DNA from 2 places in the Shewanella oneidensis MR-1 genome. Region 2 is predicted to be linked to the other one. Evidence: predicted binding sites of a transcription regulator. Region 2 holds the regulator's gene; the other holds the start of a gene.
The links. Region 2 encodes FliA, which starts transcription of late flagellar genes. Its sites were predicted from a motif close to CTAAAGNTNNNNNNNNNNNNGCCGATA; they were not measured.
Positions count from the first base shown of each region.

Region 1: the regulator FliA is predicted to act here: its motif matches at 1,590-1,616, upstream of pomA (flagellar motor protein PomA).

Region 1 covers NC_004347.2:1,599,845-1,605,944, reverse strand. Annotated here, with positions in the region: gene SO_RS07105 (flagellar motor protein MotB) at 1-660, opposite strand, end outside; gene pomA (flagellar motor protein PomA) at 664-1,431, opposite strand; gene xseB (exodeoxyribonuclease VII small subunit) at 1,746-1,994, shown strand; gene ispA ((2E,6E)-farnesyl diphosphate synthase) at 1,988-2,869, shown strand; gene dxs (1-deoxy-D-xylulose-5-phosphate synthase) at 2,891-4,759, shown strand; gene grpE (nucleotide exchange factor GrpE) at 4,877-5,497, opposite strand; gene nadK (NAD(+) kinase) at 5,597-6,100, shown strand, end outside.
Region 2 covers NC_004347.2:3,348,518-3,354,617, reverse strand. Annotated here, with positions in the region: gene flhA (flagellar biosynthesis protein FlhA) at 1-1,477, shown strand, start outside; gene flhF (flagellar biosynthesis GTPase FlhF) at 1,489-2,865, shown strand; gene SO_RS14980 (MinD/ParA family protein) at 2,870-3,751, shown strand; gene SO_RS14975 (RNA polymerase sigma factor FliA) at 3,744-4,457, shown strand; gene cheY (chemotaxis response regulator CheY) at 4,505-4,888, shown strand; gene SO_RS14965 (protein phosphatase CheZ) at 4,902-5,639, shown strand; gene SO_RS14960 (chemotaxis protein CheA) at 5,655-6,100, shown strand, end outside.

The sequences.
Region 1 (6,100 bases), 1.7 Mb from region 2:
ACCAGACACAGTAATAATTCCCGGCACATCTTTGAGCAACTCACCAACAGAGCGCACAACGGGCTTAAATCTCGGTTGCAAGAACCCCGAACCAGATGCAAATGAACCTTTTTCACGAATGCGGATAATAATTTGCTGCCCAAGTGACTCAATTTCAATCGCACCATCGGCGATCTCTTGATTGAGTTCCTGCGCCATTTTCTTTACTTGCTGATTGATCTTATCCTGAGCCGCAGCAGCTTCAGCTTTAACCGCATCCTCAGTTTCTTGGGCGGTTGCCGAGGCTTCGCCGCCCCGCTGCGAACCATTTTGCTGCTGAGTCCCACCCGAACTGTCATCTTCCCCCGCTTGGAGGTCGAGCACAGGCTCAGTCATTTCATTCGTTTGTTGGTTGATGATCTCAATCGGCGTGGGATCGGGACGGCCAGGACGAAACTCAAGGGCAATCACCGAGGTTCCCTTAGGAATATCTTTGACTTCGACTTTGTTTTGCACCCCAAACGCATACTTCATCGAACCTGCGATCTGTTTATACTTCATTACATCCATTTCAGAGAATGACAGCAGCAACACGAAGAAACACATCAAAAGGGACATCAAATCGGCAAATGTAGCCAACCAGAGTGGCGCTCCGGGCGGTGGACAGTTGCACTTAGCCATGGGCTACTCCCCGTCCGTTGTATCGATTTTACGCTGTTTTTCAGCAAGATAGTTTTTCAAAAAGCCTTCTATCACCCTAGGATTTTGGCCATCTTGAATCGCCAATACCGCATCCATAATTAGATTACGGTTAAGCATTTCTTCACCCATTCGAAGGCTTAGTTTATCGGCGATAGGAATACAAACCATGTTGGCAAGCACCGCACCATAAAGAGTAGTTAAAAGTGCAACTGCCATGGATGGGCCAATTGATTTAGGATCCGACATATTTGCTAACATCGCCACTAAACCGACCAAAGTACCAATCATTCCCATGGCGGGACCCACATCAGCGAAAGCCCTAAAAATTGCGATACCTATTCGATGGCGATCCTCTGTAAGCGTAATATCCTTTTCCAATGCAGCACGTACTACTTCACCATCATGGCCGTCGACGAGCATATCAACTGCTTTTTGCATAAAACTGTTGGAGATTTGTGCTTCCTCAAGGGCAAGGAATCCCCCTTTACGAGCGGCATCGGCCATAGTCACAGATTGCTCGATAAGATCTTCAGGCCTATCAATTTTGAAAATAAAAGCTTTAGCAGCAATTTTGACCGCACCCAAAAATTGCTTTAGATTAAACTTCATCATCACGACGAAAAAAGACCCACCGAATACAATTACTACCGAGGCTAGGTCATAGAACATCATTACACCACCACTGATCACCATCGACCAAATGATGAAACCAAAGCTCCCGACTAGTCCTATTATTGTAGCTAAATCCACAACGGCTCCTCAATGTTCGGTTTAACCGACATAATACTGACTCTATTGGTAAAATAACACTAAATGTCATCCACCTAGGGTTAACACTTTGGTCTTAACCCGAGCCTTATTTTAAGTTGTCTTACGATGATTATAAGCATAATGCTATTATTGTCATTTATCGGACAAGCACTCAGCAAGTTTAGCGACTATTTCTATTTTCTGAAAAAAATTCAGCAACAAAGCGTGCTATCGAGCAAATATCCGTCGTCTGAATTTGACCCTTGAGCCGCCCTGATATACCTTGTGTCCGCTCTTTCAAAGGAATTATTAACGTGGCGAAGAAACCCGAAAACCTCAGTTTTGAAGAATCCCTTGGTGAACTCGAGCGCATCGTTGCTGAGTTAGAGCAGGGCGATGTCTCTCTCGATGATGCGTTAAAACAATTTGAACGTGGCATCAATTTAGTGCGTAACAGCCAAGCTAAACTCGAACAAGCTCAGCAAAAAGTGGCCATTTTGCTTAAACAAGATGAAAATGTGCCCCTCTCTCCCTATGCCGTTGAGGGCGAATCAGCGTGTTAGTCAATGCAATAAAAGAATATCAACTGCGGGTTGATGACCAATTAAAACAACGTTTTAGTACACTCGAAGATACAGCTCCTCAGTTAAAAGCCGCGATGACCCATGGCGCCCTTTTAGGGGGAAAACGCATTCGTCCCTTCTTGGTTTACAGTGTGGGGCAAATGTTTGGCGTACCACTTGAAAAACTCGATGCCTGCGCCGCCGCCATTGAATGTATCCATGCCTATTCGTTAATCCATGACGATTTACCCGCCATGGATGATGATGCGCTTCGCCGGGGTCAACCCACTGTACATATCGCTTTCGATGAAGCCACCGCCATACTTGCTGGCGATGCACTGCAAACCTTAGCCTTTGAAATTGTGACTGAAGCAGTCCCTGGGATTACGAGCGAGCAACATATCGCTATGGTCAGGGCATTGGCAAAAGCCTCGGGTTATCGGGGGATGTGTGGCGGTCAAGCTATCGACTTAGCTTCTACCGATAAGCACATTGATCTTAAAGCATTAACTCAACTACATAATATGAAAACAGGGGCGCTTATCAGCTGCGCCGTTGAGTTAGCGTTGATTGCCGCGAATGCGCCAAAAGATCAATATCAGACTATGATGGAATTTGCCCACGCGGTAGGACTTGCCTTCCAAGTGCAAGACGATATTCTGGACATTATTGCCACCACAGAAGAACTCGGCAAACCCCAAGGCTCCGATGCCGAGTCAAATAAGAGTACTTTTCCGCAACTACTTGGACTGCAAGGCGCCAAAGATACCGCCACGCAACTGATCCAAGAGGCACTATCAGCGCTGGCTAAATTGCCATACAATAGCCAGTTAATTGCAGACTTCGCCCGCTATATTATTGAGCGAAGAATATAAAAAGAGACGAAGTATCTCGCTATGAGTTTGGACATTTCTCAGTTTCCAGTGTTGGCACAGGCCAACACACCTAATGAACTCCGCCAGCTTCCACAGGCCCTATTACCCCAATTGGCCGACGAGTTGCGGGAGTTTCTTCTTAAGTCCGTTGGCATGTCCAGCGGACATTTTGCCTCTGGATTAGGCACAGTCGAACTGACTGTCGCCCTGCATTATGTTTACAACACCCCGTTTGACCGTTTGATTTGGGATGTTGGCCACCAGGCCTATCCCCATAAAATCCTCACTGGTCGCCGTGATAGAATGCACACCATTAGGCAAAAGAATGGATTACACCCCTTCCCTTGGCGGGAAGAGAGTGAATACGACACCTTTAGCGTGGGTCACTCTGGCACTTCCATTAGCGCAGCGTTAGCGATGGCCGTTGCTGCCGAAAAAGAACAGGCAGGGCGTAAAGTCGTTGCCGTAATTGGCGATGGCGCGATGACAGGCGGGATGGTGTTTGAGGCAATGAACCACGCGGGTGATTTGCACAACGACATGCTAATGGTGCTAAACGATAATGAAATGTCAATTTCAGAAAATGTTGGCGCGCTCAACAATCACTTAGCACAACTGATGTCAGGCCGCTTCTACACCACCATTCGAGAAAGCAGCAAAAAAGTGCTCAAAGGTATGCCAGTCATCAAAGAAATGGCCAAGCGCACCGAAGAGCATCTCAAAGGCATGGTGGTCCCTGGCACCCTGTTTGAAGAATTAGGCTTTAACTATATCGGCCCAATCGATGGCCACGATGTCGATGCCTTAGTGGAAACCCTGCGCAATATGCGTAATCTCAAGGGCCCACAAGTACTGCATATCATGACCAAAAAAGGTCGCGGTTATGAGCCAGCTGAAAAAGATCCTATCGGTTGGCACGCCGTCCCTAAATTTGACCCATCACTGTTTAAAAAGCCAGCAACTAAACCTGGCCTACCAACCTTCTCACAGGTATTTGGTAAATGGTTATGTGATATTGCCGAGCAGGATGAAAAAGTCTTAGGGATTACGCCTGCCATGCGTGAAGGTTCAGGCATGGTGGAGTTTTCACAGCGTTTTCCGAAACAGTATTTCGATGCCGCCATTGCCGAGCAACATGCGGTGACCTTAGGCGCAGGGTTTGCCTGTGAAGGCTATAAACCTGTGGTCGCAATCTATTCGACCTTCTTGCAACGCGGCTATGATCAGCTGATCCACGATGTGGCATTGCAGCGTTTACCCGTACTATTTGCGATTGATCGTGGCGGTATCGTCGGTGCCGACGGCCCTACCCACCAAGGGGCGTTCGATTTAAGCTTTATGCGCTGTATTCCAAATATGGTGATAATGGCGCCATCGGATGAAAATGAATGTCGTCAGATGCTGTATACTGGTTATTGCTATGATGCAGGCCCAAGCGCGGTGCGTTACCCAAGGGGCAGCGCCACTGGCGCGACTCAGGTAGAAGCCATGACGGCGCTGCCGATTGGTAAAGGGGTGATTAAGCGTTTAGGCAAACGCATCGCACTGCTTAACTTCGGTACCACCTTGGCCGCAGCCCTCACTGCAGCAGAGAGTTTAGATGCGACAGTGGTTGACATGCGCTTTGTGAAGCCGCTGGATGTGGATTTAGTCAAAGAGATGGCGCAAACCCATGATGTGCTAGTCACAGTGGAAGAAAACGCTATTATGGGCGGCGCAGGCTCTGGCGTATTAGAGCTGTTACAACAGCTTAAAATGCCTAAACCTGTACTGCAAATTGGCCTGCCCGATGAGTTTATTAAACATGGCTCGCCAGATGAAGTGATCCATGACTTACAACTCGATGCCGAAGGCATGTTAGCGCAGATTAATGCCTATCTCGCCAATTAAGGTGAAGAGCGTTTACTCTCGGATAATGACGAAATAAGCCTCTGATTAACCAATAAAAATCGCAAACTAAAAAGGACTGCATCGGCAGTCCTTTTTATTGGTTTAACGCTTTAACACTTAGGCTTCAATATCAATCGACGCAGATTCTTGGCTAGGGCCACCTTGAGACACCATCACCATGGCAGGGCGCAATAAACGGCTATTCAGTTCATAGCCTTTTTGCATCACTAACATCACAGTATTAGTGGGGAATTCAGCACTTGGCTGCATACCAATCGCTTGATGTTGATCAGGGTTAAAGGCTTGTCCCTGCGGATCAATTTGTTTTACACCAAATTTTGCCACAGCGGTCAACAAGCTCTTTTGTGTTAACTCAACACCTTCGTAGATCGCTTTAGTGGTTTCATCCTGTGGATTAGTCCCTTGCAGCGCTCGCTCCATATTGTCTAACACTGGCAGCAATTCATTGGCGAATTTTTCCAGCGCAAACTTATTGGCCTTCTCCACATCCATTGCCGCGCGACGACGAATGTTATCCACTTCGGCAGCAGCACGTATAACTGAATCTTTTTGCTCATCAACTTTCGCCAAAGCGTCAGCGAGTAACTGTTCCAGCTCTTCAATACGGAAATTGGCTTGGGTAAGCTCATCAATCAGACTCGCTTCTTCAGTAGAAACTTCAGACTCTACACCCTCATGGATCAGATCCTGTTCTGCTTTAATCGACTCGTTGCTCATTTTCACTCCAGCTAAAAATGCTTTGTTTCTAAATACTCTGGGCATATTATGGGGATCAATTTTGACGTTTCAAGGCCTAAGGCCAGATCTAACATAAATATGACCACAAAGTTCCACACCATTGGCCTAATTGGCAAGCCGCACCACCCAGGGACAAATCAAACCCTCAAACGTCTGCACCATTGGCTGACGATGCAAGGCTATGAAGTCCTTGTAGAAGAACGGGTAGCGACTGAGTTAGGGCCACATATTGTGGCGGTCGATTTATTAGAGATTGGCGAGCGCTGTGATTTAGCCATAGTCGTTGGCGGCGATGGCAATATGCTCGGCGCAGCTAGGGTGCTTGCACGCTTTGAGGTCGGTGTGATTGGCGTAAACCGCGGTAACCTCGGTTTTTTAACGGATTTACCACCTGATGCCTTTGAAGAAGCCTTAGCTAAAGTGCTCGACGGTGAATTCGATACCGAGCACCGTTTTTTACTCGAGGCAGAGGTTTATCGTCATGGTCAGCTAAAAGCCAGTAATACCGCGGTCAATGAGGCCGTTCTGCATCCGGGAAAAATCGCCCATATGATTGAATTTGAAGTCTATATTGACAACCAA
Region 2 (6,100 bases):
GATTGCCGGTATTATGATTTTAGTGATCAACATACTCGGTGGGTTTATTATCGGGATTGTGCAACATGGTTTGACATTTGCTCAAGCTGCTGAAATTTATACTCTCTTAACCATAGGTGATGGTTTAGTTGCTCAAATTCCAGGTTTATTGCTCTCAATTGCTGCGGCATTAATGGTGACTCGCCAAAATGAATCTGGTGATATGGGTCAGATGTTAATGAGTCAGATGTTTGACAGTCATAAATCCTTAGGGATTGCTGCTGGCGTATTGTTTGTCATGGGCATAGTGCCCGGTATGCCACATATGGCGTTTTTAAGTTTTGCAGTCATGACCGGTGGTGCGGCTTATTTTGTGTTTAAACGCAATGAAGCTAAACGCGCTAAAGCCCTAGAACAAGTGAAAACAGGGCCGACTGAAAGAACAGAAAGAGAGCCGAAAGAACTCAGTTGGGACGATGTTCATCATGTTGACACTATTGGTTTGGAAGTGGGTTATCGTTTGATCCCATTAGTCGATAAAGGTCAAGGTGGGGAATTACTTAGTCGGATCAAAGGTGTACGTAAAAAACTGTCTCAGGAATTGGGTTTCTTGGTTCCTGCTGTACATATTCGTGACAATCTAGACCTTTCACCCAATGCCTACCGCATCTCCTTAATGGGCGTCGTCGTGGGGGAGGCGGACATTCGCCATGACTGCGAGCTCGCCATTAATCCTGGCCAAGTGTACGGTAAGTTAGATGGCATCGAGACTCGCGATCCCGCCTTTGGTCTCGAAGCCGTTTGGATTGCACCGGAGTTACGTGAGCATGCCCAAACCTTAGGTTATACCGTGGTGGATGCCGCGACGGTAGTGGCAACCCATATCAGTCAAATATTGACAAATAACGCTGCTAAACTGCTTGGTTACGAAGAAGCGCAACAACTTATGGATATGCTTGCGAAGCATTCACCCAAGCTGGTAGATGGCTTTATTCCTGATGTAATGCCGCTTGGAAATGTCGTAAAAGTGATGCAAAACCTATTAAATGAAGGAGTTTCTGTCAGAGACTTGCGTACCATAGTGCAAACTTTGTTAGAATACGGTACTAAGAGTAACGATACTGAAGTGTTAACGGCGGCTGTGCGTATTGCATTGAAGCGCATGATAGTTCAAGAGATCTCCGGTCCTGAGCTTGAAATCCCCGTCATAACTTTGGCGCCAGAGTTGGAACAGATGTTGCATCAATCAATGCAAGCAACCGGTGGCGACGGTCCAAATATCGAGCCAGGCCTTGCAGAACGTATGCAGCAATCCTTAGCGGATGCCGCTCAAAAGCAAGAGATGGTCGGACAGCCCGCCATTTTGCTAACGTCTGGTATGTTACGTGCGACCCTGTCTCGCTTTGTTAAATATACTATTCCTAATCTCAGAGTGATTTCTTACCAAGAAATCCCCGATGAAAAGCAAATACGCATTGTATCTGCCGTCGGCCAGTAGAGGACGCATAAGTGAAGATTAAACGTTTTTTTGCCAAAGATATGCGTGCTGCACTGGCTCAAGTGAAAGACACTCTCGGCTCAGATGCGGTGATTATGTCGAATAAAAAAGTTAATGGTGGCATTGAGATCGTTGCTGCGGTTGACTACGACGAACCTAAAGCTAAAGCGTCGGCTGCGGCTCCAACCTTTATGGATGTGAGCGATGACTTAGTTTCTCTTGGCGGTAAGGCTCCTATTCGCGCTGAAACTAAACTTAAACCATCGGCGCCTGCTGACTCATTACAAGCCTTGCTCGAGAAGCAACAAAATCGTTTAAACCAACAACTCACGCATCAACAACAAGATGCCGAGCTTCCTGCTTGGGCAAAAGGATTACAGGCACCTGCTGCGGCTAAAGCTGAGCGCCGTGATATCGCTAATTCCTTCGATAAGAAACCGCAAACTTCGCAAAAGCAAAATGCGGATCTTGAAGCGATGCGTGATGAGTTAGCTTCCTTACGTAATCTGCTCACTCATCAGGTTTCTGCTTTGATGACTGAGCATAAAAAACGTATCGATCCTGTCGGTGCCATGCTCGAATCAAAACTACTGGAGGCGGAGTTTTCTCCAGCAGTAGCGAGTAAGTTAGCCGCATTAAGTCAGCACTATACGCCCGCCGAGTTAGTACGAGCCTTACCACAAAGCTTAGCCAATATGCTGGATAATCAAGGCGATGATATTGTTAAACAAGGCGGCGTTGTGGCGTTGGTTGGTCCAACTGGCGTGGGTAAAACCACCTCCTTGGCTAAACTAGCTGCACGATTTGCCGCCCATCATGGGGCTGACCAAGTGGCTTTGATTACCACTGACCATTATCGTATCGGTGCCTATGAGCAATTAGCAACGTATGGCAAAATTATGGGTTGCCCAGTTAAACAAGCCCATGATCTTGCAGAGTTAGAGCAAATTCTTTATCAGTTCAGAAATCGCAAGCTAGTATTGATAGATACCGCCGGTATGGGCCAACGAGATATGCGGCTTTACCAGCAACTTGATAATTTAACTGCAAATAGCAGAATACCTATCCGCAGTTATCTGGTACTGTCTGCGACTGGACAGCGCCGCGTGCTGCAGGATGCTGTAAATCACTTTAAACGCATTCCATTATCTGGTGTTGTACTCACCAAACTCGATGAATCCGTGTCATTAGCGGGCGCATTAAGTGTGTTGATCCAAAGTGGGTTGCCATTAAGTTATGTTACGGATGGGCAGCGAGTGCCCGAAGATATGAAAGTCGCTGATACTTTAATGCTCGCGGAGCAGGCATTAGCGGCCTTAGAAAACACAGAACAACAATCGTTACCAGACACAGCGTGGTCAGATAATATGACCTGTGCATTCGAGTAGAGTTATGACCCTGGATCAAGCAAGTGGTTTACGTATGATGAATCAACCCTATAACGAAAAAGTGAAAGTAATCGCGGTTACGGGTGGTAAAGGTGGCGTGGGTAAAACCAGCGTGTCCATCAATACTGCCGTAGCATTAGCCGAGAAGGGCAAGCGTGTCTTAGTACTTGATGCTGACCTTGGCTTAGCAAACGTCGATGTCATGTTAGGGATCCGTGCTGAGCGTAACCTTTCCCATGTACTGTCTGGCGATGCTGAATTAGATGACATTATTGTCCGCGGTCCTAAAGGTATTGGCATTGTGCCTGCGACATCCGGTACTCAAGGCATGGTGGAATTGAGCCCAGCACAACATGCTGGTTTAATTCGTGCTTTTAGCGAGATGCGTACCCAGTTTGACATTCTTATCGTGGATACTGCGGCAGGGATTTCGGACATGGTGCTCAGCTTTTCCCGTGCATCACAGGATGTACTCGTCGTCGTATGTGATGAACCAACGTCTATTACTGACGCCTATGCGTTAATCAAAATCCTTAGTCGTGAACACGGCGTCTTTCGCTTTAAAATTGTTGCAAATATGGTGCGTAGTTTGCGCGAAGGTATGGAATTGTTTGCTAAACTCAGTAAAGTGACCGACAGATTTCTGGATGTGGCACTTGAATTAGTGGCAACCATTCCATTTGACGAAAATTTGCGTAAATCGGTTCGTAAGCAAAAGTTAGTGGTTGAGGCTTACCCTAAGTCTCCTTCGGCCATTGCTTACCATGGTCTAGCGAATAAAATTATGAGTTGGCCAGTTCCACAGCAACCTGGTGGGCATTTGGAGTTTTTCGTTGAGCGTTTAGTTCATCGACCAGATTTTCAAGAGGAAAAAACGAGTGAATAAAGCCGCAGCGTATACTTGTTTAGACAATAAAACGTCAATCGTTGAACAGTATGCACCGTTGGTTAAAAGAATTGCACATCACTTGCTTGCCAGATTACCTGCCTCAGTGCAGTTAGATGACCTGCTACAGGCTGGGATGATGGGATTATTAGAAGCATCATCTAAGTTTGATGGCGGTAAAGGTGCAAAGTTTGAAACCTTCGCCGGCATAAGGATCCGTGGCGCCATGTTGGATGAAATCCGCCGTGGCGATTGGGTTCCTCGTTCTGTTCACCGTAATAATCGCCGAATTGCCCAAGCTATTGATGAGTTAGAGCAAGTGCTAGGTCGTGATGCGCGCGACACAGAAATTGCAGAAAAACTTGATATGACGCTCGATGAGTACCATCATATTCTTAACGATGTTTCTGTTGGTAAAATCATAGGGATAGAAGACTTAGGCGTATCAGAGGATATACTCACTACAAGCGATAATGTTAGCGATGGTACGTTTGAGGTATTGGCAGAAACCCAGTTTCATTCTGCACTTGTTGAGGCGATAAAAATATTGCCCGAAAGAGATGCGCTAGTGCTATCGTTATACTACGATGAAGCATTGAATTTAAAAGAAATTGGCGCCATTCTTGAAGTAAGCGAATCGCGAGTTAGCCAGATATTAAGTCAGGCAATGTTGCGACTCAAAGGCAAACTCAAGCAGTGGACATAAGTATAATTATTAATTGAGCACTGAATGTCAGCTCACCGGAGGAAACCTTGGACAAGAATATGAAGATTCTCATCGTTGATGACTTTTCGACAATGAGACGTATCATCAAGAACTTGTTGCGAGACTTGGGCTTTAACAATACCCAAGAAGCAGACGATGGCTCAACTGCCTTGCCAATGTTGCAAAAAGGCGATTTTGATTTTGTCGTAACAGATTGGAACATGCCAGGCATGCAGGGTATCGATTTGCTTAAGGCCATCAGGGCCGATGACTCTCTAAAGCATCTACCTGTATTAATGGTCACTGCTGAAGCAAAACGTGAACAAATTATCGCTGCCGCGCAAGCGGGGGTTAATGGGTATGTGGTTAAACCTTTTACAGCAGCAACATTGAAAGAGAAGTTAGATAAAATATTCGAACGACTCGCTTAAGCAGGGATGAGCTATGAAGTCACAAACATCAGGGCTCATCACGCTCGAGCATGCTCAGCGTTTAGTAGAACTATTAAGTGCAAATGAACACTCTCAAGCTGATGATTTATTTAGGGAATTAGCTGCTCCTCTCCAGAGGGAACTCTTTGATGAGGTGGGTAAACTGACTCGCCAATTGCACAGTGCATTAATGGATTTTCAAATCGATAATCGTTTAGTTGAGTTAGCGAATACAGAAATACCGGATGCTAAAGAGCGGCTAAGTTATGTAATTGACATGACTGAGCAGGCGGCAAATAAGACCATGGATGCCGTTGAGGAATGCTTGCCGTTAGCGAATGCATTAACCGCGAATATTCAACAAGTGATGCCATCGTGGGAAAAATTAATGCGTCGCGAAATTGCCCTAACTGACTTTAAGGTGCTTTGCCATAATGTTCAGCATTTGATGTCGCGCAGTGAATTGGACTCGAACCGATTACGCGAATTACTTAACCAAATATTGATGGCGCAAGATTTTCAAGACCTGACTGGACAAATGATCCGTCGGGTAATCGATCTAGTGATGGAAGTTGAAAGTAATCTGGTGTCTATGCTGACGGTGTTTGGTGAGCAGCCAATGATTGAGAGTCAGATTACTCAGAAAAATAATATTGAAGCTGAAGGGCCGATAATGAATGCCGAGCTTCGTCAAGATGTAGTAACAGGTCAAGACGAAGTGGATGATCTGCTATCGAGTCTGGGTTTCTAACTGGGAGTCAATTTGATGGCCTTTGATGTAGATGAAGAGATACTCCAGGACTTTTTAATTGAGGCGGGGGAAATATTAGAGTTGCTTCAAGAGCAGCTTGTTGCCCTTGAAAATAATCCTGATGATACTGACTTGCTAAATGCCATTTTTAGAGGGTTTCACACCGTCAAGGGCGGCGCGGGTTTCCTTAGTCTGACTCCCATGGTTGATGTCTGCCATGAGGCAGAAAACACATTCGATTTATTACGCACTGGTAAGCGCAGCGTCACAGCAGAGTTAATGGACATCATTCTTCAGGCTGTTGATGCGATTAATACCATGTTTGCTCAAACCCAGCAGGGAGAGCAACAAGATCCCGCGGATGCTGCATTACTCGCCAAATTAAAACTACTGAGCTCAGGTGAGCCACTGCCCTCCGAATTAGGGCAACGTGCGCCAGAGCCTGAACTTATTCCAGAGCC